Regions from separate parts of the Streptomyces sp. NPDC028928 genome, predicted to be linked through region 1. Evidence: riboswitches for the same ligand, from Rfam matches in the RefSeq annotation. Region 1 holds a riboswitch; each other region holds the start of a gene.
What was found. A riboswitch is a leader RNA that binds a small molecule or an ion and turns the genes downstream of it on or off. The one in region 1 is predicted to bind cobalamin.

Region 2: another riboswitch for cobalamin. It lies ahead of ACZ4U1_RS37530 (CbtB domain-containing protein); the one in region 1 lies ahead of ACZ4U1_RS39415 (cobalamin biosynthesis protein).
Region 3: another riboswitch for cobalamin. It lies ahead of nicT (Nickel transporter NicT); the one in region 1 lies ahead of ACZ4U1_RS39415 (cobalamin biosynthesis protein).

What each region holds. Positions count from the first base shown of each region.
Region 1 covers NZ_JBVHVI010000027.1:17,527-27,180, forward strand. The annotation lists gene ACZ4U1_RS39400 (putative cobaltochelatase) at 1-1,112, opposite strand, end outside; gene cobN (cobaltochelatase subunit CobN) at 1,109-4,759, opposite strand; gene ACZ4U1_RS39410 (cobyric acid synthase) at 4,756-6,264, opposite strand; gene ACZ4U1_RS39415 (cobalamin biosynthesis protein) at 6,261-7,205, opposite strand; cobalamin riboswitch at 7,318-7,459, opposite strand; gene ACZ4U1_RS39420 (hypothetical protein) at 7,588-7,815, opposite strand; gene ACZ4U1_RS39425 (inorganic phosphate transporter) at 7,850-9,106, opposite strand; gene ACZ4U1_RS39430 (lysozyme) at 9,250-9,654, opposite strand, start outside.
Region 2 covers NZ_JBVHVI010000023.1:554-10,207, reverse strand. The annotation lists gene ACZ4U1_RS37570 (erythromycin esterase family protein) at 1-554, opposite strand, end outside; gene ACZ4U1_RS37565 (hypothetical protein) at 637-837, opposite strand; partial or broken gene ACZ4U1_RS37560 (sensor histidine kinase) at 962-1,466, opposite strand; gene ACZ4U1_RS37555 (PepSY domain-containing protein) at 1,478-1,906, shown strand; gene ACZ4U1_RS37550 (heavy metal translocating P-type ATPase) at 1,983-4,247, opposite strand; gene ACZ4U1_RS37545 (histidine phosphatase family protein) at 4,444-5,025, shown strand; gene ACZ4U1_RS37540 (hypothetical protein) at 5,044-5,382, opposite strand; gene ACZ4U1_RS37535 (CbtA family protein) at 5,469-6,221, opposite strand; gene ACZ4U1_RS37530 (CbtB domain-containing protein) at 6,244-6,465, opposite strand; cobalamin riboswitch at 6,502-6,623, opposite strand; gene ACZ4U1_RS37525 ((2Fe-2S) ferredoxin domain-containing protein) at 6,745-7,122, opposite strand; gene ACZ4U1_RS37520 (superoxide dismutase) at 7,296-7,943, opposite strand; gene ACZ4U1_RS37515 (antibiotic biosynthesis monooxygenase family protein) at 8,231-8,569, shown strand; gene ACZ4U1_RS37510 (NAD(P)-dependent oxidoreductase) at 8,566-9,453, shown strand; partial or broken gene ACZ4U1_RS37505 (amidohydrolase family protein) at 9,450-9,654, shown strand, end outside.
Region 3 covers NZ_JBVHVI010000008.1:379,319-388,972, forward strand. The annotation lists gene ACZ4U1_RS21570 (YncE family protein) at 1-418, opposite strand, end outside; gene ACZ4U1_RS21575 (tetratricopeptide repeat protein) at 942-2,285, shown strand; gene ACZ4U1_RS21580 (hypothetical protein) at 2,289-3,080, opposite strand; gene thrS (threonine--tRNA ligase) at 3,385-4,611, shown strand; gene ACZ4U1_RS21590 (nucleoside hydrolase) at 4,643-5,605, shown strand; gene nicT (Nickel transporter NicT) at 5,602-6,684, opposite strand; cobalamin riboswitch at 6,713-6,897, opposite strand; gene ACZ4U1_RS21600 (glycoside hydrolase family 13 protein) at 7,094-8,752, shown strand; gene ACZ4U1_RS21605 (DUF4142 domain-containing protein) at 8,749-9,486, opposite strand.

The DNA.
Region 1 (9,654 bases):
GCGTCACCGCCGTCGCCCTGCGGACCGCTGTCCGGCGCCGGCTGCCCGCCGCCCCCACCGGGACCGTCCGGGCCGGGATCGTCGTCGCCGTCCGCGTCGTCCCCGGAGAACTGCTCCAGCGTCTCGTCCAGCTTGTCCTCGTCGAGCCCCGGCGCGTCGAACGGGTTGCGCCGCCGCCGGTGCGGCAGCGCGAGCAGCGCCGCCTGCCGCACGTCCTCGGCGAGCACATCGGTCCGACCGGCCCACGCGGCCAGCGCGGTGGCGGTCCGCGCCATCACGATGTCGGCGCGCATCCCGTCCACCTCGAAGGCGGCACAGGTCGCCGCGATCTGCCGCAGCGCGCCGTCCCCCAGCCGGACCTCCGGCAGCAACGCGCGCGCCGCCACGATCCGCTGCCGTACGGCGGCCTCCTCGTCGGCCCACCGCGCGGCGAACCCGGCCGGATCGTCGTCGTACGCCAGCCGGCGCCGGACGACCTCCACCCGCTGCTCCGGCTCCCGCGAGGCCGCGACCTCCACGGTGAGCCCGAACCGGTCCAGCAGCTGGGGCCGCAGCTCGCCCTCCTCCGGGTTCATGGTGCCGACGAGCAGGAACTTCGAGGCGTGCCGCACGGACACGCCCTCGCGCTCCACGTACGAGGCGCCCATCGCCGCGGCGTCCAGCAGCAGGTCGACCAGGTGGTCGTGCAACAGGTTCACTTCGTCGACGTACAGGATCCCGCGGTGCGCGTCGGCCAGCAGACCCGGCTCGAAGGCCTTCACACCCTCCGCGAGCGCCCGCTCGATGTCCAGGGCGCCGACCAGCCGGTCCTCGGAGGCACCGACGGGCAGCTCGACCATCCGCGCGGGACGCTCGGTGCCCTGGCCCGGCTCGTGCGGACCGTCCGGGCAGGCGGGGTCCGGCTTCGAGGGGTCACACGAGAAACGGCACCCGGAGACGACCGGCACCTCCGGCAGCAGCACCGAGAGCGCGCGTACCGCCGTGGACTTGGCGGTGCCCTTCTCGCCGCGCACCAGCACACCGCCGACCGCCGGCGACACGGCGTTCAGCAGCAGCGCGAGCCGCAGATCGTCCTGGCCGACGACGGCCGTAAAGGGGAACGGGGTGGTCACTGGTCGCCCTCCAAGTCGCCTTCCAGCTCCAGGTAGGTGGCGCGCAGCCGCTCCAGCGTGTCCGCGTCCGGCTCCGCCCACAGGCCGCGGTCCGCCGCCTCCAGCAGACGCTCGGTGATGCCGCGCAGCGCCCACGGGTTGGACTTCTTCATGAAATCCCGGTTCTCCGGGTCGAAGACGTACTCCGCGCTCAGCTTCTCGTACATCCAGTCGTCGACCACGCCCGCCGTCGCGTCGTAGCCGAACAGGTAGTCCACGGTCGCCGCCATCTCGAAGGCGCCCTTGTAACCGTGCCGGCGCATGGCCGCCATCCAGCGCGGGTTGACCACCCGGGCCCGGAAGACCCGGTGGGTCTCCTCCCCGAGCGTCCGCGTCCTCACCTGGTCCGGCACGGCCGAGTCACCCACGTACGCCTCGGGGCTGGCGCCCGTCAGGTGGCGGACCATGGCGACCATGCCGCCGTGGTACTGGAAGTAGTCGTCGGCGTCGACCAGGTCGTGCTCACGGGTGTCGACGTTCTTCGCCGCCACCGCGATCCGCCGGAACGCCGTCTCCATGTCCCCGCGCGCCGCCCGCCCGTCGAGCCCGCGCCCGTAGGCGTAGCCGCCCCACACCGCGTACACCTCGGCCAGGTCGGCGTCGCTGCGCCAGTTGCGGGCGTCGATCAGCGGCAGCAGACCGGCGCCGTACGCGCCCGGCTTGGAGCCGAAGACACGGGCCGTGGCGCGGCGCCGGTCGCCGTGCTCGGCCGCGTCCTCTTCCACGTGCGCCCGCACGTAGTTGGACTCGGCCGGCTCCTCCAGCTCCGCCACCGCCCGTACCGCGTCGTCGATCAGAGCGACCACATGCGGGAACGCGTCCCGGAAAAAGCCGGAGATGCGGACGGTGACGTCGATGCGGGGACGGCCCAGTTCAGCGAGGGGGACGACCTCGAAGCCGGTCACCCGCCGCGAGGCCTCGTCCCACACCGGGCGGCAGCCCAGCAGCGCCAGGATCTCGGCGATGTCGTCACCCTGGGTGCGCATCGCGGACGTGCCCCAGACCGTCAGACCGACGGACTTCGGGTACTCCCCGGTGTCCTGGAGATAGCGTGCGACCAGGGAGTCCGCCAGCGACTGGCCGACCTCCCAGCTCAGCCGCGACGGGATGGCCTTGGGGTCGACGGAGTAGAAGTTCCGGCCCGTCGGGAGGACGTTGACCAGGCCGCGGGTCGGGGAGCCCGACGGACCCGCCGGGACGTAACCGCCGTCCAGCGCCCGCAGGATGTGCCCGATCTCGTCCGTGGTCCGTGCCAGACGCGGCACGACCTCGTCGCACGCGAACTCCAGCACGGCGACCGCGTCGGGGAGTTCGGCCCCGAGCGCGCCCCGCAGGACCGCCGGGACGATCGCGCGGTCCCACGCCCGCGCCTCCATCTCCTCCGCGATCCGCCGGCACAGCTGCTCCAGCAGGTCGATCGCGTCGGACGCGGTCCGCGCGGGCCCGTCCACCAGGTCCGTCAGTTCCACCGGCACCTTCACCGGGGCGCCCGGCTCGGCCAGCAGCTCCTTCTCCACCAGGCCGAAGTGCTGGGCGAGCGACGCCCGCAGACCGGGCAGCGCGTTCGCCTGGCCGCCCCACACCTGCGAGGCGCGCAGCACGGCGAGGACGAGGTTCACCCGCGGTTCGGCGACCGGGCCGCCGCCGAGGATGTGCAGACCGTCCCGGATCTGCACGTCCTTGATCTCGCACAGATAGCCGTCGATGTGCATGACGAACTCGTCGAACGCGTCGTCGTCCGGCTGCTCGTCCACATGCAGGTCGTGGTGCAGCTCGGCCGCCTTCACCAGCGTCCAGATCTGGGCGCGGACGGCCGGGGCCTTCGCCGGGTCCAGGTCGGAGACGAGCGCGTACTCGTCCAGCAGCTGCTCCAGCTTGGCCAGGTCACCGTAGGTGTCGGCCCGCGCCATCGGCGGCACCAGGTGGTCGACCACCGTGGCGTGCCCGCGCCGCTTGGCCTGCGTGCCCTCGCCGGGGTCGTTGACGATGAACGGGTAGACGAGGGGCAGGTCGCCGAGTACGGCGTCCGGGGCGCATCCACGCGACAGGCCCAGGCCCTTGCCGGGCAGCCACTCCATCGTGCCGTGCTTGCCCATGTGCACGATCGCGTCGGCCCCGAAGCTGTTCTCCAGCCAGCGGTAGGCCGCCATGTAGTGGTGCGACGGCGGCATGTCCGGGTCGTGGTAGATCGCGATCGGGTTCTCGCCGAAGCCGCGCGGCGGCTGGATCATCACGACGACGTTCCCGAACTGGAGGCTGGCCAGCACGATGTCGTCACCGTCGACGTACAGACCGCCCGGCGGTTCGCCCCACGCCTCGGTCATCGCGTCCCGCAGCTCGGGGTCCAACTTCTCGAACCACGCCCGGTAGTCCGCCAGCGGCACCCGCGCCGGCGCGGCGGCCAGCTGCTCCTCGGTCAGCCACTCCACGTCGTGGCCGCCGGCCTCGATGAGGCGGTGGATCAACTCGTCGCCGCCGGAGGGGTACTCGGTGAGCCCGTACCCCGCGTCCCGCAGCGCGTCCAGCACGCGTACCGCCGACGCGGGCGTGTCCAGGCCGACCGCGTTGCCGACCCGGGAGTGCTTGGTCGGGTACGCGGTGAAGACCAGGGCGATCTTCTTCTCGGCGTTCGGCTTGTGCCTCAGCCGGGCGTGCCTGACGGCGATCCCGGCCACGCGGGCGGCCCGCTCGGGGTCGGCGACGTACACCGGCACCTCGTCGGGGCCCTGCTCCTTGAAGGAGAACGGTACGGTGATCAGCCGGCCGTCGAACTCCGGGATCGCGACCTGCATCGCCGCGTCCATGGGGGACAGCGCCGCGTCGGACTCCTCCCACGCGGCCCGCGAGGAGGTGAGGCAGAGCCCTTGCAGCACGGGGACGTCCAGGTCGGCGAGCGCGCCGATGTCCCAGGACTCCTCGTCGCCGCCCGCCGAGGCCTGCGAGGCGTGCGTGCCGCCGGCCGCGAGCACGGTGGCCACCAGCGCGTCGGTCCGGCCCAGCAGCTCGTACAGCCCGGCGTCCGCGCCGCGCAGCGAACCGCAGTACACCGGCAGCGCGTTGGCGCCCTGCGCCTCGATCGCCTCGCACAGGGTGTCCACGAAGGCGGTGTTGCCGCTCAGTTCGTGCGCCCGGTAGAACAGCACGCCCACGGTCGGCCGGCCGCCTCGGACCTCGTACGAGCCGTGCACGCCGAACTCCGGCATCCGGCGCGGTTCCTCGAAGCCCTCACCGGTCAGCAGCACGGTGTCCGACAGGAACCGGGACAGCTCCAGCAGGTTCTCGGGGCCGCCCTCGACCAGGTACTTCAGCGCCTCCGCGACCACACCGGCCGGCACGGACGACTCGGCCATCAGCTCGGCGTCCGGCACGGCCTCGCCGCCCAGCAGCACGGTCGGGATGCCGGACGCCTTCAGCGCGGCCAGCCCGTCCTCCCAGGCCCGCTTGCCGCCCAGCAGCCGTACGACGGCGAGGTCCGCGCCCTCGATCAGGCCCGGCAGCTCGCCGGCGACGTCGACCCGGGTGGGGTTGCCGATGCGGTAGCCGGCGCCGGAGGCCCGGGCCGCCAGCAGATCCGTGTCGGCGGTCGACAACAACAACACTGTGCTCATGCGGGCGCTCCCGGTGGAATGAAAGGCAGTCCTTGCGGCGCGCCGGACTCGATGAGCCGCCACAGCGCGTCCGTGTCCGCGTGCTGTTCGATCAGGTCGCCGAGCCGGTCGAGCTGCTCCTCGCGCAGCGCGGCGAAGGAGGTGTCCGGCGCGGGCACGAAGCGGCGGCCCGCGGCGGCGGCCACCTCGCGCAGGAAGGCCCGCCGGAAGCCGTCCGACTCCAGCGAGCCGTGCCAGTGGGTGCCCCAGGTCTGGCCGACCCGGCAGCCGTCCAGGAAGGTCTCGCCCCCGTCGACGGTGGCCACCCCGTGGTGGATCTCGTAGCCGTCGACCCGCTCGCCGAGGGCCTCCCCGCTCGGCCGGGTCAGGGTCTTCTCCCGGGCGAAGCGCACCCGGACGGGCAGGAGGCCGAGCCCGTCGACATGACCACGCCGGCTCTCGACGTCGTCCTCGATGTGCTCGCCGAGGATCTGGAAGCCGCCGCAGATGCCGAGGACGGGGCGCTGCTCGGCGGCCCGGCGTACGAGCGCGTCCGCGAGCCCGCGCTCCCGCAGCCACTCCAGGGCCCGTACCGTTCCGCGCGTGCCCGGCACCACCACGAGGTCGGCGTCCGCCAGCTCCTCCGGGCGGTCCACGAACCGCACGACGACGCCCGGTTCGGCGGCCAGGGCGTCCACATCGGTGAAGTTGGACATGAGCGGGATCGCGCACACGGCGACCCGCAGCACGTCCTCGCCGACCGGGGGAGTGACGGAGGACTCGCGGACCGTGCCGCGCAGCGAGACACGCAGCCCGTCCTCCTCGTCGATGCCGAGCCCGTGCCGGAAGGGCAGCACGCCGTACGTCCGCCGCCCGGTCAGGCCCTGGAGCATGTCCAACCCGGGCTCCAGCAGGCTGACATCGCCGCGGAACTTGTTCACCAGGAACCCGGCGACCAGCTCCTGGTCCTCCGGCGAGAGCAGGGCGACGGTCCCGAAGAAGGACGCGAACACGCCCCCGCGGTCGATGTCGCCGACGACGAGCACGGGCAGTCGCGCATTGCGCGCGATGCCCATGTTGACGATGTCCGTCCGCCGGAGGTTGATCTCGGCCGGACTGCCCGCCCCCTCACAGATCACCGCGTCATACGTGCCCCGCAACTCGGCCAGGCAGTCCAGCACCGTGCCGAGCAGCCGCTGCTGGCGCCCGCCGTGGTACCCGCGTGCGCTCAGCTCGCCCACCGGCTTGCCGAGCAGCACCACCTGGCTGCTCTGCTCGCCGCCGGGCTTGAGCAGCACCGGGTTCATCAGCGCGGTCGGCTCGAGCCGGCAGGCCTGCGCCTGCATCGCCTGAGCCCGCCCGATCTCCGCGCCCTCGCGCGTGACGAACGAGTTCAACGACATGTTCTGCGCCTTGAACGGCGCGACCTTGACACCCTGGCGTACCAGCCAGCGGCAGATGCCGGCCGTCACGACGCTCTTGCCGGCGTCGGAGGTGGTGCCGGCGACGAGGAGACCACCGTTCACTTCCCGCGTCCTTTCAGGAGCCGGCGTGCGGCGAGCGTGCCGGCGAGGGCGAGCAGGCCGACACGGCGGGAGAGCCGTACGGCCCGGTCGATGTCGGTGACCCGGACCGGCCGTCCGGCGGCGCCGTTGAGCACGGGCCGGTGTTCGGTACGGCCGCCGTAGGAGAGCGTCCCGCCCAGGCGTACGCCGAGCGCACCCGCGAAGGAGGCCTCCACGGGACCGGCGTTGGGGCTCGGGTGCTTGCGCGCGTCGGCCTTCCAGGCGCGCAGGGCACCCCGCGGATCCGGTCCGGCCGCGGCGGCGAGCACGGCGGTCAGCCGGGCCCCCGGCCAGCCGGCGACGTCGTCGAGGCGGGCGGAGGCCCAGCCGAAGCGCCGCAGACGGGGGGACTTGTGACCCACCATCGCGTCCAGGGTGTTGACCGCCCGGAACCCGAGGAGCCCCGGGACCCCGGCCACGGCACCCCAGACGAGGGCGCCGACCACGGCGTCCGAGGTGTTCTCGGCGACCGACTCGACCACGGCCCGGGCGATACCGTCGGCGTCCAGCGCCTGCGGGTCCCGGCCGCACAGATGGGGCAGCCGGGCCCGGGCGGCCTCGACGTCCCCGGCCTCGAGGGCGCGTCCGATGGTGCGGGCCTCGCGGGCGAGCGAGGTGCCGCCGACCACGGCCCAGGTGGCGGCGGCGGTCAGCGCCACGGAGGCGGTGCGGGAGGGGCGTACGGCACGCGCGGCGAATGCGCCGAGAGCGACGGCGCCACCGGCGCACACGGCGGTGTGCAGGGCGCCCCAGCCGCGGTGGTCGTGCCACAACGCGCCTTCCACGGCCCCGGCCGCCCGGCCGAACGCGGCGACCGGGTGCCCGCGGCGGGGATCGCCGAGGAGCAGGTCACCGAGGACGCCGGCGGCGGCGCCGTACGCGTATGTGCGATCGGCACCCATCGGCTCAGCCGGCCGTGGGCGCAGGAACGGGCCCGGTAGGCCTGGTGCTGGTCCTCGATCGGCAGCCGAGCATGGCGATATGTGTCCTCACTCAGGGTGTCCGCGCCCTGGTTCGACGTGAATCGGCGGTGAGAGTTCCTGGCTCCCGGGGGGTTCTTCCCCGGTGACAGTGGCGGGACCGCGCCGGATTCGCACCGGCTTCCTCTCCTGCCGCCGTACATGGCCTGGGCAGTCCACCACGCGCCCGGAACGGCCGTCAACTTGCCTTTGACCTGCGTGGGGAGAGTGTGCCGATCCCCACACCGTGGGGTGTGCGGGGTCTGCCGGAGTACGGCAGAGGCTCCCCCGCGCGACACGCGCGGGGGAGCCTCTGTGGGTGTGGTCAGGCCTTGGCCACGATCAGGTTGATGCCGTACGCCACCGCCGCCGCGCAGGCCGCGAAGCAGAGGTAGGCGCCGGTGACGGCGAGGGCGGCGGAGCCACCCTGTGCCACGGCCTTCTCGCGCCGGTTCAGGCCCGCGATGCCGAGGGTGAACAGGGTCACCAGGGCCACGGTGACCCCGAGGCTGACGCCGAAGACGGAGCCGAGGGCCGCCCAGTCGATCTTCATGGGGATGCTTCCTTCAGTAACCGTGTGCTCGGGGTCAGACCGCGGCGGCCGGCGGGGTGGCCGGGGCGGCGGCGGGGGCCGGCTCGGTGGCCGGGGCGGGGATGGTGGCCGTCAGGTCCTCGGTGATCGTGCCCGCGGGCGGCGGGGTCACGGCGGCGATGGCGGCGGTGACGACACCGACGGGCTCCGTGGTCTCCTCGACCACGTTGGTGTGGTCGACGACCTCGCGGCGGGAGATCTTCCAGATCGCGGCGGACGCGGCGACCAGGAAGACGGCGACGACGGCGGTGCCCCAGTCACCCAGGTCGGTGACGGCCTCGGCGCCCGCGCCGACCAGCGCGGCGGCCGGGAGGGTGAGCGCCCAGGCGATGAACATGCGGGTCGCGGTGGACCAGCGGACCACACCGCCCTTGCGGCCCAGGCCCGCGCCCATCACCGAGCCGGAGACGACATGCGTGGTGGAGAGGGAGAAGCCGAGGTGGGAGGAGGCCAGGATGGCGGTCGCGGCGCTGGTCTGCGCGGCGAAGCCCTGGCGCGGCTCCAGGTCGGTCAGCCCCTTGCCCATGGTGCGGATGATGCGCCAGCCGCCGATGTAGGTGCCGAGCGCGATGGCCAGGCCGGCGGAGAGGATCACCCAGGTGGGAGGGTTCGAGCCGGGGGCGATCGAGCCGCCCGCGACGAGGGCCAGGGTGATGATGCCCATCGTCTTCTGGGCGTCGTTGGTGCCGTGCGCGAGGGAGACCAGGCCGGCGGAGGCGATCTGGCCGGCGCGGTAGCCCTTGCGGGTGGCCTCGCCGTCGGCGGTGCCGCCGATGCCGTAGGAGAACCGGGTGGCCAGCAGCGAGGCGAGGCCCGCCACGACCGGCGCGGCGACGGCCGGGAGCAGCACCTTGGTGACCAGGACGTCACCGTGGACGGCGCCGAAGCCGGCGGAGGCGACGGTGGCGCCGACCAGGCCGCCCATCAGGGCGTGCGAGGAGCTGGAGGGCAGGCCCACCAGCCAGGTCAGCAGGTTCCAGAGGATCGCGCCGACCAGGGCGGCGAAGATGACCTCGGGACGGATGCCGGTCTCGTCGACGAGACCCTTGGAGATCGTGTTCGCGACCTCCACGGAGAGGAAGGCGCCCACAAGGTTGAGGACGGCGGACATGGTCACCGCGATCTTCGGCTTCAGGGCGCCTGTGGAGATGGTGGTGGCCATCGCGTTCGCGGTGTCGTGGAAACCGTTCGTGAAATCGAACGCGAGAGCGGTTACCACCACTATCGCGAGGATCAGCGAGAAGCTTTCCATTTACCCAGGCAATCGTTCGAGGTCATTGGCTGGACGAACGTAGGCAACCTGGGTGAACGGAAGATGAACTGAGGCGGGCGTGAGGGTGTCAGTAACGCGCGTACGAGACTCCGCTTTGCTCTCTCGGCCCAGGCGCCCCTTGGCTAGCGGCCCCGGGCCAGGATCCGCAGCCGGCTCAGGGGGCCGTTGAAGAGATTCTGGTCACCCGGCAGCCGGCCCTTGGTGCCGTACTGCCAGAACGTCCAGTACCGCCAGCCGCCCGGCAGGGCGCCCGGCCGCGAGGTGCCGTGACGGGCGATCCACAGGGCGTGAGAGGAGGAGAAGGCGCGGCTGTTCCCGGTGCACAGCCTCCACCACTGGGCTGTGGTGTAGATCACCGGGCGGCGGCCGGTCTCCCGCTTGATCTCGTCGCTGAACGACCGGATCCAGCGGACCATCCGTTTCCGGCCCAGCCCGTAGCACTTGTGCTGCGCGTCGTACGGGTTGTACTCGATGTCCAGCGCGGGCGGCAGGGTCCAGCCGTCCGCCCGCCAGTCCCCGCCGTGCCG
Region 2 (9,654 bases), on a different contig from region 1:
GACATGGCGTACGACTGCGGTTCCCCGGCGTACGGCTCGAAGCAGCGGTACGCCTCCAGGGCGGGCTCCACGCGGTCGGGGTCGTGTTCGCGCAGGTGGGCGAGCACCGCGTGCAGCGACTCCCAGAGGCTGTAGACGTCCAGCCCGAAGAAGCCGACACGCCGCTCGGGCGGCAGTGGCTCGTTGTGCCGGCGCAGCCAGCGGGTGAACGCGGCGACGTCGGTGTTGCCCCACATCCACGTGGGCCAGCGGCTGAAGCCGGCCAGCACCTCGCCGGGGTCCTCGGGCGCGCCCGGCGCGGCGACCACGGAGCGGTGCACGGCCTCGCAGTCCGGCCAGTCGCCCTCCACCGCGACGAAGGAGAAGCCCTTCTCCTGGATGAGCCGGCGCGTCAGCATGTCACGCACCTGGTAGTAGTCGGCGGTGCCGTGGGACGCCTCGCCCAGCAGCACGTAGCGCGCGTCGCCGATGCGCTCCATCAGCGGGTCGAGCGACGCCCGGTCTGTCAGCGGGAGGGCCTGGCTCCGGATGCCGGCCTGGTGGATGTCGGGCACGGCGTACCCCCATTTCCGCGGGTGCGGCACCGGGTTCCCGGCGCCTCACGCGCCGAAACGCGGGGAGCGCGCGAGGGCCGGGTCAGCGGGCGCAGCCGACGTCCAGCACCTCGATGGTGTCGCCGTGGACCGTGTACACCAGCCAGCACCACTCCCCGAACGCGGCCGCCAGGTCCGGTGCGTGCGTCCGGGCGTCGTGGGTGACCGCGTCGATGAGCGTGATGATCTCCTCGTGCGTGTCGTCCGGCACGTCGAAGAGCACGTTGGCGGCCCTCTGGATCATTTCGATTCTCATGGCACCCCCCGGACGAGCAGGAGCGGTACGGTCCGGCGAAGCCGGATGGTGCGGGCTGCGTCCCACGGCCGGGCAGAGCCCACAGGACCACCGTAAACCCACCGGGCCCGGGTCATGGACGGGTGTGCACCGCCGTTCGCTGTGCGCGTGGCAGCCGGACCCGGAAGACCGCGCCGCCGTCCCGGGCGTCGGCGAGGGTGAGGGTGCCGCCGTGGTGGCGGACGACATCGCGGGCGACGGCGAGTCCGAAGCCGGCACCGCCCTCGTCGCACGGCGACCGTGAGCGTCACGGTGTCCGGTGTCGCGGTCACCGACACGGTGACCGCGGTGGAGGCGTGCCGCTGGGCGTTGTCGAGCAGGTTGCCCAGCACACGGGCGAGCCGGCCGCGGCTGCCGCGGACCTCCGGCGCGGTGCCGGTGGTGGTGACGGCGGGGGTGACGCGGTCGGCCGGCGCGCGCCGGGCCACCTCCTCGCGCACCAGCGCTCCGAGGTCGACCAGCCCGTCGGCGGGGCGTTCGCCGGCGTCGAGGCGGGCCGGCAGGAGCAGGTCGGCGGCCAGGTGCTGGAGCCGTACGACGTCGTGCAGCAGGTCGGGGACGTCCAGCAGCCCGGGGTGCCGAGTTCGGCCTGAAGCAGGCCGCCGCCAGGGCCACGACGTCCGTGCCGGGCACGGTCACCGCCGTGGAGCTGAAGGGCGGCCGGGGCAAGCCGGCCTGGCAGATCGACGTCACCGACGCGCGGGGCACCGGGCACGAGGTCACCGTCGACGCGTCCGACGGCACGGTCACCCGGCCTCGGACCGACCAGGACGACGACGCCGACGACGCGGCCCGCACCACGTCCCCGAAAACCGGCATCACCAGGGCCGTGAACACGGCACTCACCGCAGTCGCCGGCACCGCGACCGCCGCCGAACTGAACGACGACCACGGCAGGCCCACCACCTGGCAGATCGACGTCACCGACGCGCGGGGCACCGGGCACGAGGTCACCGTCGACGCGGGGACCGGCAGGGTCGCGGCCATGGAGACCGACGACGACCACGACGAGGACTGACGGCACAGCCCGGGCGGCCCCCGGCGGCTGCACGGCCGATCCGTCGGGGGCCCGTGGGCGCGTGCCGTGTCGCCGGCTACCGGTCGGCGGGCTGGAAGCCGCGCAGGCGCAGGCTGTTGCCGACCACGAAGACCGACGAGAAGGCCATGGCCGCGCCCGCGATCATCGGGTTGAGCAGCCCCGCCGCGGCCAGCGGAAGCGCGGCGACGTTGTAGGCGAACGCCCAGAACAGGTTGGACCTGATGGTGCCCAGCGTCCTGCGGGCGAGCCGGATGGCGTCCGCCGCGACCCGCAGGTCCCCGCGGACGAGGGTGAGGTCGCCGGCCTCGATCGCGGCGTCCGTGCCGGTGCCCATGGCCAGGCCCAGGTCGGCCTGGGCGAGGGCCGCCGCGTCGTTGACGCCGTCGCCGACCATGGCCACCGAACGCCCCTCGCCCTGAAGGCGCTTGACCACGTCCACCTTGTCCTGCGGCAGCACCTCGGCGATCACGTGCTCGGGGTCGATGCCCACCTCGGCGGCCACGGTCTCGGCGACGGCCCGGTTGTCACCGGTCAGCAGGACGGGGGTCAGCCCGAGGGCGCGCAGCCGGCGGACGGCCTCCGCGCTGGTCTCCTTGACGGCGTCGGCGACTTCGAGGACCGCGCGGGCCTCCCCGTCCCAGGCGACCGCGACGGCCGTACGACCGACCGCCTCGGCGGCGTCCTTGGCGCGGCGCAGCCCGGCCGGCAGGGACAGGGCCCACTCGGTGAGCAGCTGCTCCCGCCCGACGAGGACGGCGTGTCCCTCGACGACGCCCTGGACCCCGAGTCCGGGGACGTTGGCGAAGTCCTCCGGGACGGGCAGCGTGCCGGTCCTGGCGGCGGCTCCGGCGGCGACGGCCTGGGCGATGGGGTGCTCGGAGGAGTGCTCCAGGGCACCGGCCAGCCGCAGCACGTCCGTCTCGGCCGTGCCCTCGGCGGTGTGGACGGCCAGCAGGGTCATCCGGCCGGTGGTGACGGTGCCGGTCTTGTCCAGGACGATGGTGTCGGCCTTGCGGGTGCTCTCCAGGACCTCGGGGCCCTTGATGAGGATGCCGAGCTGCGCGCCGCGCCCGGTACCGACCATCAGCGCGGTCGGGGTGGCCAGTCCGAGGGCGCAGGGGCAGGCGATGATCAGGACGGCGACCGCCGCGGTGAAGGCGGCGGTGAGTCCGGCGCCGTTGCCGAGCCAGAAGCCCAGGGTGCCGAGGGCGAGGGCGATCACGACGGGCACGAAGACGCCGGAGATCCGGTCCGCGAGCCGCTGGGCGGCGGCCTTGCCGTTCTGGGCGTCCTCCACGAGCTTCGCCATCCGGGCGAGCTGGGTGTCGGCGCCGACCCGGGTGGCCTCCACGACCAGGCGTCCGCCGGCGTTCAGCGTGGCACCGGTGACGGCGTCGCCGACGCCGACCTCGACGGGGACGGACTCGCCGGTGAGCATGGAGGCGTCCACGGCGGAGGAGCCCTCGATCACCCTGCCGTCGGTGGCGATCTTCTCGCCGGGGCGGACGAGGAAGCGGTCGCCGGTCCTCAGCTGTGCGACGGGCACGCGTTCCTCGCGGTCGCCGCGCAGTACGGTGACGTCCTTGGCGCCCAGTTCCAGCAGGGCCTTGAGCGCGGCGCCCGCCCTGCGCTTGGAGCGCGCCTCGAAGTACCGGCCGGCCAGGATGAAGGCGGTCACCCCGGCGGCGGCCTCCAGGTAGATGTTCCCGGCGCCGTCGCTGCGGGCGATGGTCAGCTCGAAGGGGTGGGTCATGCCGGGCGTGCCGGCCGTGCCGAAGAACAGCGCCCACAGCGACCACAGGAACGCGGCCGCCGTACCGACCGAGATCAGCGTGTCCATGGTGGCGGCGCCGTGCCGGGCGTTGGTCCAGGCGGCCTTGTGGAACGGCCAGGCGGCGTACGTCACCACGGGCGCCGCCAGTGTCAGCGACAGCCACTGCCAGTACTCGAACTCCAGTGCCGGGACCATCGCCATCGCGATCACCGGCAGGGCGAGGACGACGGCGGTGGTCAGCCGCTGCCGCAGGGGCCGCAGCTCGCCGGCCTCCTCCTGGGCGGGACCGGTGCCGGGTTCCGTCTCGGGGCGGACCGGCTCGGGTTCGCGCGCGGTGTAGCCGGTGGCCTCGACGGTGGCGATCAGGTCGGCGACGGCTATGTCCTCGCGGAAGGTGACCTTGGCCTTCTCGGTGGCGTAGTTGACGGTGGCCTCGACGCCGTCCATGCGGTTGAGCTTCTTCTCGATGCGGGCGGCGCACGAGGCGCAGGTCATGCCGCCGATGGCCAGTTCGACCTCGGCGGCACCGGAGGTGGTGGTGGACATGTCTGCTCCTCGCAGCTCCTTCGCATACCCCCTGGGGGTACCTGACAACGGCTCCACCATATACCCCCCACCTGTATGCGGCGCAAGGTGTGTCCGGATGCTAGGTTCGCGGGGGCGGGCCAGGGGGCCGGGCACCGCCGCCCATGACACCGGCCTCACCGCGCCCGCATGACCCACCCGTGACAGGAGCGACCGCGTGACCAGCCGAGTCCTGTTCGTCTCGCCCGGCATGAGCGCGTCGCTGCGGCAGGCCCGCTTCGACGACGGCGGGTCGCTCGACGAGGGCGGCACGGCGCGGGCCCGTGCGGCGGCCGGGTCGCTGCCCTCCGCGGGCCGTGTGCTGGTCTCCCCCAGCGTGCGGTGTACGGAGACAGCCTCGGCCCTGGGCCTGGAGGGTGTGCCGGCACCGGAGTTGGCGGGGCTCGATGTGGGCCGCTGGCGAGGCCGCACCCTGGACGAGGTGGGGGCCGTCGAGCCCGAGGCGGTGGGCCGCTGGCTCACCGACCCCGGCTGTGCGCCGCACGGCGGCGAGTCCGTCCAGGACCTGTGCGGGCGGGTCGCGCGCTGGCTCGCCGGCGCCCAGGCCGTGGAGGGCCGTACGCTCGCCGTGGTCGAGCCGGAGGTGGTGCGGGCCGCGGTGGTGGCGGCGCTGGGCGTGCCCGCCGAGGTCTTCTGGCGCCTCGATGTGCCACCGCTGACCGTGACCGGACTCAGCGGCCGGGCCGGGCGTTGGAATCTACGGCTGGGACGTCCGCTGTCCGCGCCGGAGCCCGACTGACCTTTCGAGACGGGTGGTTCAGGAGGCCGGGTTCCGGTGTCGGCGGAGCAGCGCCGCCAGCGCGCAGCGCAGGCATGCCGCCTCGGTGCCACCCTCCGCGGACGCGGCGTCGGGGCAGGCCGGCTCCGGCCGCTGGGCCTCTTCGCGGCAGGCGTCCCCGCGGGTGTCTATCAGCGTCTGAAGGTCGCGCAGGAGCCGTTCGGTGCGCTTCGCCTGCTGGGCGAGGACCCGCACCCGGGCGCTCTGGCCTCCGATCTGCCGTCGGCTGGCGACCAGCCGCTCGTACTCCTCCGGGGTGAGGGCGACCGCTTCGCGGCCGCCGAGGGTGATGCGGCGCGGCTGGGGGTGTCTGGCCACTCGGTTCCTCCGCTGATCGCCGGTGTCCGGGGAACGCCAGAGGGCCCCCGGATGGTTCCGGAGGGCCCTCTGTTGTCCGGAAGGAGTCAGCGCGCGGCCGGGACCGCTCCCCTCCTCGCGGCCGGCTCCGGCCTCGGGTTCACCAGCCGCTCCGCCAACTCGCCGAAAGCGAGGCCGAATCCGCCCCACAGGACGGCCTGGACGGCCAGCGCGGACAGGCGGAACCGCCACAGCAGGGTGGCCGGGAGGTCGCTCGGCACCTCGTTGACGACCGGGAGGAACGCGTAGGCGAGGCCGATGACGACGGCGAACGCGGCCACCGCGGCCACGGTCGCCCACCAGGTGCCCAGGACGGGTGCCAGGCGCTTGCCGAGGAGGGTGGCGCCGACCGCCAGCAGGACGCCGAGCAGCATCATCAGGAAGTACAGGGTGGTCCGCTTGCCGATGGTGTCGGGGTCGCCGACCGACGGCGGGTTGGCCGGGTACTTCAGGAACGGCACGACGTACACGGTGAGCAGCGCGCAGCCCGACAGCAGCAGCGCGGTCGCCCGCGGGCCGAAGCGGCCGACCCGGCCGAGCGCGAAGCAGAAGGCGAGTGCGGCGATGCCGCCGAAGGCGACCCCGTAGACTAGGACGCCGGTGGCGAGTCCCGCGGTGGACTGCAAGGAGCGCGAGACGACTTCCACCTCGTGCTCGTGGGCGTGGGCGTCCTCGAAGCCGATCGCCTTGTCGACGTTCGGTTCACCGAGGAAGTAGGCCGCGATCAGGGCGAGCACGCCGGCCGCGAGGCCGGCGAGCATGCCCCGTACGAGAAGGTTCCGTACGGTTGCGGAATTCATGAGTGAGCGGAGTCCCCTCGCGTCAGTGGCAGGGGAAACCGAGCAGATGGCGGGCGTCGTGCACCCATTCGTGGACGTCCGTGCCGTTGAACACGGAGGTGGCGCCCTGCTCGGCGCCGACGAAGTAGAGCAGGACCAGCATCAGGATGCCGAAGAAGACCGCCCAGGGAGCTACCGCCTTCAGCGGCAGCTTGGCGGGGACGGCGGGAGTGGTGGCTGTCGGCTGGGCGACGGTCTGCGCCATGGCAGAACCTCCTCTGGGAGTTCGCGTCCCATCTCGGTGGTGCACAGGACGACGGCCACGGGTCTGACTCACGAACACCCTTGCGGGTGGCGCATACAGTGGCGCGACCGTGCCGGATTCCCACCGGCTTCCGTCGTACCGTCGTCGATATCGCAGAGACCGTACCGCGCGACCGGCCTCCGGCCAAGACCGCCTCCGGCCGGGTGATCTTCCTCTCGTGCCGGACGGAGGACTGCCGGGAAAGGCGTGCCTGCCGGGGAAGGCGTGTCCGCCCCAGGCTCAGGGTTCCCCGTGCCGGCGCGGGGGCGTGAAGGCGTACAGGTCGAGGATGTCCGGGCGCGGTGCCACGCCGGGGCCGCCGGCGCGCACCCAGCCGACGATGTCCTCGGTCGCCTCCGGGTCGTTGACGAGCCCCAGCCAGACGGGCCGCGCGCCGGCGGCCCGGCCGGCCGTGGAGGGCTGTACGACGATGACGTTGGCCTGGTCGCACACGTCGAGGCAGTCGGAGATGCGCACGGGCACCTCCGCCCGCAACCGCGCGGTCTGCGCCGCGTGGTCGCCGGTCACCTTGGGGCTGCCGCAGCAGCAGTCCCGGCACACGACGACCCGGCAGGGCACCGGTGCGCCCGCTGTCCCGTCCGTCGGCCTTTCGGACACGCCCACCCATCCCCTCCCCGGCAGATCCGGGCGATCCGGAAGGTCCAGGAGACCCCGGGATACCCGGGGGACCCGGGAGATCCGCCCCGCCGTCTCCTCACGTCGCGGTCATCATGTCATCCCCGGGTGACACCCCCGTCACCCGGACCCACCGTACGGAAGGGGCTACGGCGTCACGGCGCGAGCAGCAGCACGTTCGCGCGGGACTTGGCGGCCTCGTGACGGCGGGCTACGTCCTGCCAGTTGACGACCTGCCACATCGCCTCGATGAAGTCCACCTTCTGGTTGCGGTACTGCAGGTAGAAGGCGTGCTCCCAGGCGTCGAAGACCAGGATCGGGGTGGCGCCCTGGCCGACGTTGCCCTGGTGGTCGTAGACCTGCTCCACGATCAGGCGCCCGCTCAGCGGTTCGTGGGCGAGCACGCCCCAGCCCGAACCCTGGGTGGTGGCCGCGGCCTTGGACAGCTGGGTCTTGAAAGCGGCGAAGGAGCCGAAGGACTCCTTGATCGCCTCGGCCAGCTCGCCCACACCGTCGGCGGCCAGGGGCTCGCCGCCGCCCTCCTTCGGGCCGGTCATGTTCTGCCAGTAGATGCTGTGCAGGATGTGCCCGGAGAGGTGGAAGGCCAGGTTCTTCTCCAGCCCGTTGACGGAGCCCCACGCCTCCTTCTCCCGCGCCTCGGCGAGCTGCTCCAGGGTGTCGTTCGCGCCCTTCACGTAGGCCGCGTGGTGCTTGTCGTGATGCAGCTCGATGATCTCCGGGCTGATGACCGGCGCGAGCGCCGAGTAGTCGTAGGGAAGCTCCGGGAGCGTGTACAGCGCCATGTCCAACGTCCTCCGACATTATTGCGAATGACTTGCAGGTGCACGTTAACAGCAGGAGATTCTGACTGCCGATCAGCCCTTGGTCCTAGGACCCGCCTCGCCCCCCGACACCCCGGTCGGTCGCGGATCACTCTCACGAGGGATGGGCGCCGTCACCCGAAATGAGTAATGACGGAGCGTGTATCCCTTGTCCCCACTGGGTCGTCCCCCGTTCGGAGTTGCAGCCGTACGAGGGACATGAGTCCGTTGGTGTCGTGTCCTTCCGGCTCTCACCACAGGAGGAGACAGTGGGCACCAACGACAAGGGCCAGACGGCCGACAAGCTGAGCGTCGTTTTCGCGGTCCGTGTGATCGAGGGCGGCGAGCAAGGGTTCCTGGACCTGTACGAGCACCTTCGGAAGTCCGTGGCCAGCACCCCCGGCCACATCGTCGAGCGGCTCGGCGAGCCCGTGGACGACTCCCGTCAGTGGGTCATCACCAGTGAATGGCGGTCGGCCGAGGACTTCTTCGCCTGGCAGCAGAGCGCGGAACACCAGGAACTGGTGGCCCCGCTGCGCCAGTGGGTCGACCAGCGGCAGTCGATGCGGTTCCGCGTCGTCAAGGAGACCAAGGGGGTGGCGTCATGACGCCCCCCGTCCACGGCCCCGTGGCCGTCCTCGGCCTGGGCACGATGGGCGCCGGACTGGCCGGTCGCCTCCTCGACCAGGGGATACAGGTCCGGGTCTGGAACCGTACCCCGGAGCGGGCCGCGCCGCTCGCCGAGGCGGGCGCCTACGTGGCCGCCAACCCCACCGACGCCGTCGCGGGCACGAGCGCCGCCCTGTGCGTCGTGGCCGACGGACAGGCCCTCGGCGCCGTACTGCACGGACCGGGCGGCGTGCTGGCCGAGGGCCCCTACCCCGGCGTCCTGATCTGCGCCAGCACCGTCGCCCCGGAGGAGGTCGTCCAGATCGCCGGTGAGGTCCCGGCGGTCCTGGACGTCGGCATGCTCGGCAACCGTGACCACGCGCGCGGCGGAGAGCTGCGGCTCTTCGCCGGCGGCGAGCAGCGGGCGTTCGACACCGCCCGCCCGCTGCTCCAGACGCTGGGCAAGGAAGTGGTCCATCTGGGCGCACTCGGTTCCGGCATGCGGATGAAACTGCTCCTCAACCTGCTGATGGGCATAGAGGTGCAGGCGCTGGCCGAGGCCACCGAACTGGCGGACGCCTGCGGCCTCGACCGGCAGCTGGTCCTGAGGACCATCGCGGGCAGCGGATTCGCCTCGCCGGTGATGGCGTTCAAGTCCCGGCGGCTGGCCTCCGGTCGCTTCGAGCAGCCGGACTTCCGGCTGCGGCTGATGGCGAAAGACCTCATGCTCGCTTCCAAGCAGGCGGCATCAGTCGGCCTGACCCTGCCGCTGGTGAACGCCGCGGCGGAGACCCACGTCCGTGCCACCGAGCAAGGACTGGGCGACCAGGACTGTGCCGCGGTCACCCGCGCACTCGCACCGAAACCGGGAACCGACACGTGATCATCGACATCCACGGGCATCTGTCCCCACCCGAAGCGGCGAAACGTTTCCCCATGCCGCCGAGCCTGACCGACGTGGACGGCATGCTCGCCGCGCGCGCCGAGGCCGGGATCGACCTCACCATCATCGGCAGCCCCGTCGGGGCCGGCGCGATGGCGCGGGTGCCGGGCGTGGACAACTACGCCCAGCCGCGCGACCGGC
Region 3 (9,654 bases), on a different contig from region 1:
CGCCGCCGTAGCCGAACCACAGCTTGCCGCCCGCGAGGGCGACGCTGAGCGGCTTGTCGCCGACCTCGTACCGGCCGGTCTCGGTGTCGGTGGCGGTGTCGATGACCGCGATGGTGTCCAGGTCCTGTACGGCCGCGTAGAGCGTGCCGGAGTCGGCGGACAGCTCGAGCCCCTGGACCCCGGACAGGTTGGTGGTGAGCTGCTTGACGACCCGGCCGGCGTAGTCGGTGACGACGATCTTGCCGTTGAGCGGGTCGCTGACGAAGACCTGCTGGTGGACGGCGTCCACGACGATGTCACCGGTCTGCTTCACCGGCAGGACGGCGGTGGAGTCGGCGGACGCCGGAGTGGCGGCGAGGGCCGCCGAGCTGAAGAGGACCGCCAGGGTGGTGGCAGCCGTGAGAGAGCGCTTGCGCACGCTGATTCGAACCCCCCGGAACGAATGAAAAAGACGTGGGTGCCCGCGCGGACACGGCGAAGTGTGAGCCCCCTGTGCGTGAGCCGTGTGCGCCGCGCGTGGCGAGTGTGCGCAAAGACTAGGTCATGTCAGTGACAACAACGCCAGGGCCCCGGAGGCCGGCGTGCGGACACCTGGGGCAACCGTGGACAGGTCGGGCGCGAAGCGGGGGCCGTGGTACTCGATCGCTCTTCGGTCCCGTCAGCGGTGCGGCGCCGGCGTGATGACATGTGCGGCCGGGGCGTCCGGGGTCGCCCTCGCCGGGCCGGCGTTGGCGGCTGTCAGCAAGGCCGCCGCGGCGATCACCGCGGCCGTTACCGCCCTCCGTGCGGTGGGGCGTGCGTAGGGTGCGGATGTACGTCCGGACACGGCGACCTCGCAACACAACAGCGGAGTGTTAAGCATGCTTAATCCGCCGTTTAACGTAGGGGCTGCCGAAGCCCGACGGCAAGGGGTGCCAGGCGAGTTGGGGGGAGCGGCAGGCATGCGGGAGCGGGACGACCCGGAGGTCATCGGGCGGCGGGTGCAACGGCTGCGGACGCAGCAGGGGCTTACGCAGCGGCAGTTGGCGGAGCCGGCGTACACGCCCGCCTACATCTCCACCCTGGAGGCCGGCCGGGTCCGCGCCTCCGACGAGGCGTTACGGCATATCGCGGAGCGGCTCGGCGTGGCCTTCGAGGAGCTGGCCGTGGGCCGCCCCGCCCACCTGGCCACGGACCTGCGGCTGCGGCTCACCGAGGCCCAGCGGATCCTCGCCGACGGCCGGGCCGAGGAGGCGGCCGCCCAGTACGCCGTGCTGCGCGCGGAGGCGGAGGCGCACGGGCTCGGCTGCGAACAGGCGACCGCGCTGCTGGGGCTCGGCGAATGCGCCCTCGAGACAGGCGAGCTGACCGGGGCCCGCGAGTACTTCGAGCAGGCCGAGGAACGGCTGGCCGGCAAGACCCTGCCGGAACGCGTGCCCGCCATCCGCGGCAGGGCGGTGGCCCACTACCTCGCCGGTGAGCTGCGGTACGCCGTCTACCTCCTGGAGTCCACCCTCGACGAACTGAACCGCGGCGGACTGCACGACCCCGACGCGCTGCTGCTGCTCTACGCCAGCGTGATCGGCCCGTACATGGACATGGGCGCGCACGCCCGTGCCGCCCAGGCCGCCGAGTTCGCCCTCGCGCTCGCCCCGCGGGCGGCAGACCCCGCGCTGATCGCCCGGATGCACCGCTCGGTGGCCCGTACCCTGCTCGCCGAGGGCCGGGTCACCGAGGCCGACGCCTCCCTGGCCAAGGCGGCCGAGCTGTACCGGCAGCTGAGCCTGCGCACCGAGCTGGCCAACTGCCACTGGATGCGCGGCTACGTCAGCGCGCAGAACGGCGAACTGGACCGGGCGGAGGCTGAGCTGCGGCAGGCGTACGCCATGCTCTCGGAGACCCGCGCCGCCCTGTACCGCAGCCAGGCCGCCGTCGAACTCGCCGACGTGCTGCACCGCCGGGGCAAGTCCGAGGAGGCCGCCGGGCTGCTGGAGGGCGTCCTCGGCGACTTCTCCTCCGAGCGCGGCGCCGTCCACGCGGCCGCCGCACACCGCCTGCTCGGCATCATCGCGGAGGACGCCCGGGACACCGAGGCCGCCGAGGAGCACTACGTCCGCGCCCTCAGCCTCCTGGAACGCGCGGGCGCAGCCGGCGACCTCGCCGACCTGTGCCGCCTCCTCGGCGACCTGCTCCGCCGCACGGGCCGCGTCGAGGCCGCCCTGGACGCCTACCGCACCGGCCTCGGCCACCGCACCGCCCCCGGCACCACCACCCTCGGCCCGCCCCCGGCCCAGCCGCCGCTCTGACCCTCACACCTGCGCCCGCCCCTGCTTGCGGATGTCCGCCAGACGCAGGGCGCCGATCTGTACGGCGGCCTGGGTGGCGTCGTTCGGTACGTCGCCGAGGCCGGCGTTGGTGAGGGCGAAGGCGTCCTCGCCGACGCGGACGGCGGCCAGGTCCATGGTGAGGAGGTACTCCTCGTCGTCGTCGGTCGTGGTGGCGATGGTGACGCGCAGGCCCTGCCGGGCGTCGCCGACCTCCGGCAGCGGGGCGTCCATGACCTGGACGTCCTCCACGAGCCCGAGTTCCGTGGTGGCGGTGAACCGGGCGCACTGCACGGGCAGCGTCCGCAGCCAGGACAGTACGGCGTCGACGTCCGCCGGGCGGCGGGCGCCGATCTGGTAGCGGAGCTGGGCGTCGGTGTCGGCGTCGTCCAGGCCGACGGCGACGCGGGCCGGGGCGCCGAGGAGTTCGTCGCTGTACAGGGCGTCCAGCAGCCGCTGGCACTCCCCGGCCGTGGTGTGGGTCTTCAGCAGCCCGTCCCGCCAGGTGGCCGCGCCGCGCGTGGCGGTCCAGGGGGCGCCCAGGTCGGTCTCGTTGATCAGCGCGGACTGCGCCTGCTCGTCGCTGAGCGTGGAGCCGTCGGCCCGCGCGGACGCCCTGGACGTCTGGCTCGGCCGGTCGATGGTGGGCAGCGGGTACGGCGCGCTCGCCGGGTGCTTCAGACCGAGGGCCGCGCAGCCTCCGGCGGCTATGAGGCCGGCGGCGACGACGGTGAGGAGGACGCCACGGGGGACGCGGGGGCGTATCGCGGGGGACATGGGTGCCTCCTGGGCTGCGTGCGGCCGACGGTGCCTGATCTCACGGCACCACCGGGCCGACCCGCTCACCAGCGCTCCGGGCCGTACGGGTGAGGGGAGGGGGCGCCCGGAAATCCGTGGTGCGGGGCGGGCGGGGGCGGTACCTTGCCTGTCATGCAGCGCGCCCACCAGCACCCGTCGAACACGACGACGCCGGACACCGTCCCGGCGCGCTGACACCTGACCAGCATCGAAGCCCCGGGGCGCACGCCCCGGGGCTTCGTCGTGCACCGGGGCGTCCGCCTCCCCGACGGAGGAGAACCGGATGAACGACAAGGTCGACGACCATCGGCGGCTCGGCCGTGCGCTGGACCTCTTCGACACCGACCCGCTGATGGGCGCCGGACTGCCGTACTGGCTGCCGGACGGGGCGGTCGTGCGGCACACCCTGGAGGAGTACATCCGGGACGCCGAACGCCGGGCCGGCTACCGGCACGTCTACTCGCCCGCGCTCGGCAAACGCGAGCTGTACGAGATCTCCGGGCACTGGGACCACTACCGCGACGACATGTACCCGCCGATGCGGCTCGGCGCCGAGGAGGTCGTGCTGCGGCCCAGCCTCTGCCCCCACCACGCCCTGATCTACCGCTCCCGCTCCCACAGCTACCGCGAACTGCCCCTGCGCATCGCCGAGCTGGGCGCCATGCACCGTGCCGAGCTGTCCGGCGTGCTCGGCGGGCTGACCCGGGTCCGCGCCATCCACCTCAACGACGCGCACGTCTTCTGCACCCTGGACCAGGTGGTGGCCGAGGCCCGCGCCGCCCTGGAGCTGATCGCCCGCGCCTACGCCGACCTCGGCATCGAGGCCGTACGCCACCGCCTCTCGCTGCCCGGCGCGGGCGGCAAGTACGTCGCCGACCCGGAGCTGTGGCGCCGGGCGACCGAGCTGCTGCGGGAGGTCCTCGCCGAGGCCGGGGTGGCGTACGAGGAGGCGGAGGGCGAGGCCGCGTTCTACGGCCCGAAGATCGACGTGCAGATCGCCGACCCGGCGGGCCGCGAGTCCACCCTGTCCACCGTCCAGATCGACTTCCACCAGCCCGCCCGCTTCGACCTGCACTACATCGGCGCCGACGGCGCGAAGCACCGGCCGGTGATGGTGCACCGCTCCGTCATCGGCAGCGTCGAGCGGGCCGTCGCCCACCTCCTGGAGGCGCACGGCGGCGCGTTCCCGGCCTGGCTGGCCCCGGTCCAGCTGGCCGTGCTGCCGGTCGGTGAGGACCAGCGGGAGCAGGCGGCGGCACTGGTCCGGGAGGCGCTCGCGCTCGGCCTGCGCGCCGAAGTCGCCGGGCCCGAGGAGGGCACCCTGGGAGCCAGGATCCGCGCGGCGCGCCTCGTGCCGTACCAGGCGGTGATCGGTGCCCGGGAGGCCGGCGCCGGGCTGGCCGCCGTACGCCTGCGGGACGGCCGGCGGCCCGGTGCGCTGCCCGGGAGTGAACTCCTGCGGCGCATCGCCGAACGGGTGGCGGCACGCGGCACCGCGCTCTGGGACTGATCTAAGGTCGGGTCGACGGAAGGAGTCCGCCGTGACCGGTCAGCCCATCCCCGTGATCATCGACTGCGACACCGGCGTCGACGACGCCCTGGCCCTGCTGTTCGCCGTACGCCACCCCGGACTCGACCTCCGTGCGGTGACCTGCGTGGCCGGGAACACCGACGTGGACGGCGTGGTCCGCAACACCCTCACCGTGCTGGAGCAGGCGGGCGCCCCCGACATCCCGGTGGCCCGGGGCGCCGAGCGCCCGCTGCTGGAGCCCGCCCGCTCCGCGCCCGTGCACGGCGCCGACGGCATGGGCGACCTGGGCCTGCCCGCGCCCGCCCGCACCCCGGTCGACGTCGACGCCGTCACCCTCCTGCACCGCGAGATCCTCGCCTCCCCGCGCCCGGTCACCCTGATCCCGACGGCGCCCCTGACGAACATCGCCCTGCTCCTGCGCACCCACCCGGAGGTGACCCGGAACATCGAGCGGATCGTGTTCATGGGCGGCGCGGTGGAGGTCGGGAACGCCACGCCGGTCGCGGAGTTCAACGTCTGGCACGACCCGGAGGCCGCGGCGATCCTGCTCACGGCCGGGGTGCCGATCACGATGTACGGCCTGGACGTCTTCCGGCAGGTCATCGTGGACAGTGACGAGGTGCACCGGCTGCGGACGAGCAGCGAGCCCGGCACCCGCCTGGCCGGTGAACTCCTCGCCCACCGGCCGGCCCACCAGGGCGAGCCGCCGGAGGCCGAGGAGGCGGGCGGCCTCGGCGACGCGGGCGCGGTGTGCGCGGTCGCCGACCCGCAGGGCATCACCACCAGCCTCCTCCCGGTCGAGGTCTCCCTCGCCCCCGGCCCGACCCGCGGCCAGACCATCGTCGACCGCCGGCCCCGGCTGGGCGAGTCGGAGATCCACGAGGGCGGCCGCGAACGGGCGCTGGTCGACGTGGCGTTGGAGGTCGACGTCGACCGGTACGTGAAGCTGTACCTGGAGACGGTGGAACGCTAGTCGGCGGGCGTGGCGGGGGCCGACCAGCGTTCCTCCACGCGGGCCAGTCGCCAGTACGTCAGCGCCGCCGCCCACACCACCACGAACAGGCCGACGATGAGGTAGCCGACGTTGTCGAGGTCGAGGCCGGCGATCCAGCCGGTCACGGCGTCGTGCAGGGCGAACTTCTCGTGCAGGACGCCGACCAGTTCGATGGTGCCGATGAAGAAGGCGACGGCGATGGACAGGCCGGTGATGGCGAGGTTGTAGAAGACCTTGCGGACGGGGTTGGCGAACGCCCACTGGTAGGCGAAGTTCATGAACGTGCCGTCCAGGGTGTCGAACAGGCTCATCCCGGCCGCGAAGAGGAGGGGCAGGCAGAGCACCGCGTACCAGGGCAGGCCGGCTGCCGCGCCGGAGCCCGCCATCACCATCAGCGTGACCTCGGTGGCCGTGTCGAAGCCGAGGCCGAAGAGGAAGCCCAGCGGGTACATCTGGCCGGGGCGGGAGACGGACCTGGTGAGGCGGCCGAGGATCCGGTTCATGAAGCCCCGTGAGTCCAGGTGCTGTTCCAGCTCCTGCTCGTCGTACGCGCCCGCGCGCATCGCCCGGAACACCTTCAGGATGCCCACCAGGGCGACCAGGTTCAGGGCGGCGATGAGGTAGAGGAACGTGCCGGAGATCGTCGTACCGAGGAAGCCGAGCACCTGGTGGGTGGTGGAGCCCTCGTTCATCACCTTGCCGGCCAGCGAGGTGCCGCCCGCGATCAGCAGCGCCAGCAGGACGACGACGCTGGAGTGGCCGAGCGCGAACCAGAAGCCCACCGACACCGGCCGCTTGCCGTCGGCCATCAGCTTGCGGGTGGTGTTGTCGATGGCGGCGATGTGGTCGGCGTCGAAGGCGTGCCGCATGCCGAGGGTGTAGGCGGTGATGCCGAGGCCGACACCGAAGACGTCGGTGCCGACCTTGTAGTGCCGGGGGGCGACGAGGAGGTAGAGGATCCCGAAGGCCACGACGTGCAGGGCGACGATCACCGCCATCAGGCCCGCCGTCTTGACGGTGTCCTCGCGTCGCCAGCGGAAGGTTGCGGCATCGGCCATCGGTTCATGCTCCAGCACCTCGTGGATCACTTCATGAGCTGCCGTGGCCGGTCTCCTGGCTTACGGGTGCCGCGTCCGCCGTCCCTGCCTTCCCGGTCGTAGGACCAGTGGCCCGGCGGTGTGCCGGACGGAACGGGAACTCCCCGATCACAGTGGCGAGGGCCGCGTCGACCTTGCATCGACTTCCCGAGCACCACGGCCCGCCCACCGTAGAGGGGCACGCGGTTTCCCGCATAGCTGCGCACCCGCGCAGGTATCCAAGATCACAGGCGGTCCCCGCCACCGGTGACGCGCGGACACAGGGCCTGTTGGGGCACTGCACGGCCTGACCACCCGCGAAAAGGTTGCCTTTCCGGGCAAGGTGGACAGATACAGATTCCGTACTGTCGTCCGTCCCAGGGGAGCCCGTATGGCAGACCACTCGCCGGACCTCTCACCCAGAAACCCCGACTGGTGGCGCCAGGCCGTCATCTACCAGGTCTATCCGCGCAGTTTCGCCGACGCCGACGGAGACGGCCTCGGCGACCTCAGGGGCATCGCCCAGCGGCTGGGCCACCTCGCCACGCTCGGCGTGGACGCCCTGTGGCTGAGCCCCTTCTACCCCTCCGAACTCGCCGACGGCGGCTACGACGTCATCGACCCCCGCGGGGTCGACGAACGCCTCGGCACCCTGGACGACTTCGACGCCCTGGTCGCCGAGGCGCACCGGCTCGGCCTCAAGGTCGTCGTGGACATCGTCCCCAACCACACCTCCCACCTGCACCCCTGGTTCCAGGAGGCGTTGCGCGCCGGACCCGGCTCCGCCGCCCGGGACCGGTACGTCTTCCGGCCCGGCCGCGGTGCGCACGGCGAACTCCCGCCCACCGACTGGCAGTCAGTGTTCGGCGGCAGCGCCTGGCGGCGGGTGCCCGACGGGGAGTGGTACCTCCACCTCTTCGCCCCCGAACAGCCCGACCTCAACTGGGACAACGAGGAGGTCCGCGCCGACTTCCGCACCACCCTGCGGTTCTGGTCCGACCGGGGCGTGGACGGCTTCCGCGTCGACGTCGCCCACGGCCTGGCCAAGGACCTCACCGAGCCGCTGCGGGACGTCGGCGACATCGGCGCGACCGGCGAGGACGCGCTGCCCCTGGTCCCGCCGGGCAGCCACCCGTACTGGGACCGGGACGAGGTCCACGAGATCTACCGCGACTGGCGCAAGATCTTCGACGCCTACACCCCGCCGCGCATGGCCGTCGCCGAGGCCTGGGTGCCGGGCGCCCGCCGCGCCCTGTACGCCCGGCCCGACGAACTCGGCCAGGCCTTCAACTTCGAGTACCTGGAGGCACGCTGGGACGCCGAGGAACTGCGGGACGTCATCACCGGCTCGCTGGCCACGGCCCGGGCGGCCGGGGCCTCCGCCACCTGGGTGCTGTCCAACCACGACGTCGTACGCCACGCCTCCCGGCTGATGCTGCCGGCCGGCACCGATCCGGCCGCCTGGCTGCTCGCCGACGGCGCGGCGCCCGCGGTCGACACGGCGGCCGGGCTGCGCCGGGCCCGGGCCGCGACCCTGCTGATGCTGGCGCTGCCCGGCTCGGCCTACCTCTACCAGGGTGAGGAACTCGGCCTGCCCGAGGTCGCCGACCTGCCCGCCGAGGTGCTCCAGGACCCGATCTGGGAGCAGACCGGCCATGTCCGCAAGGGCCGCGACGGCTGCCGGGTGCCGCTGCCGTGGACGACGACCGGACCCAGTTACGGCTTCGGGCCCGGGGCCTCCTGGCTGCCGCAGCCCGCGTCCTTCGCGGCCTACGCCGTCGAGGCGCAGACCGGCGCCGAGGGCTCCACGCTGGAGCTGTACCGCACGGCCCTGCGGCTGCGCCGCAAGCTGCTGGCGGGCGAGACCCTGTCCTGGACCCCGCAGGCACCGGCGGCCGTACTGGACTTCAGCCGCACCGAGGGCTGGCGCAACGTCACCAACCTCGGCACCGCGCCGGTACCGCTGCCGCCGGGCGAGGTCCTGCTGACCAGCACCCCGCTGCCCGACGGAAGGGTGCTGCCGCCGGACACCACGGTGTGGCTGGCCTAGCCGGCCGAGGGACTGGGACCCGGGACCGAGTTCCCGCCGCCGGCGATGCCGTTGATGTCCACCGGGGTGGAGGTGGCGGTCGGCGGCGGGGTGAGCACCACCTCCGGCTGGCCGGCGGCCGGGGGCGGCGGGGTCAGGTCGGAGTTGGGCAGCTTGGGCGGGGTGGTCTGCTGGAACAGGGTCTGGTCGAAGTCGACCAGACCCGTCTTCTCCATCACCGTGATGTGGTCCAGCACGGTGTCGTTGGCCTGGTCGGCGAGGGCCCGCACCAGGGAGTTCTTGGTGGTGGACCGGATCTTCGCGACCGTGTTGAAGATCGAGCCGTGCGTCATCCGCAGGATGTTGGCGAAGTCCGTGTCGAACTGCTTGCCGCTCTCCGACTTCAGCGTGTTCACGAAGCCCTCCTGCTGCGGGCTCGCCACGTTGGGCAGCGTGATGTTCAGCATGGGCGCGATCTTGCGGCAGGTGGTGTCCAGCGCCGCGTGTCCGTCGATCAGGTGCTGGCTGGCCGTGATCACCGCCTTCGAACTGCCCTTCTGCAGCCCGATCTGCCCCACCGGGTACTCCCACAGGCCGGCCGCCCGCACCTTGACCACGAAGTCCCGGTCCTGTTCGGTGAGCGGTCCCCACTGGGTGTTGGCGATCACGCGGTCCTGTGCACTGGAGACCTTGTCCAGGCCGAGCATGCCGGGGTAGGCGAGGGCCGCGAGGGTCAGGGCCATCGCACCGCCCACGAAGACAGTTCCCGTCGCGTTCCGCGAAAAGCGCACCGTTCCTCCTGCCTGGTGATCCGCCCATGGTTCGGACGCACAGCAGTACGGACGCGGAGGCGGTTCGTCTCAGCGGTGGCGAGTAAAGAATTGCCCTAGCCCGTTGGCCAAAGGTTGGCCGCTCCTGGGCAG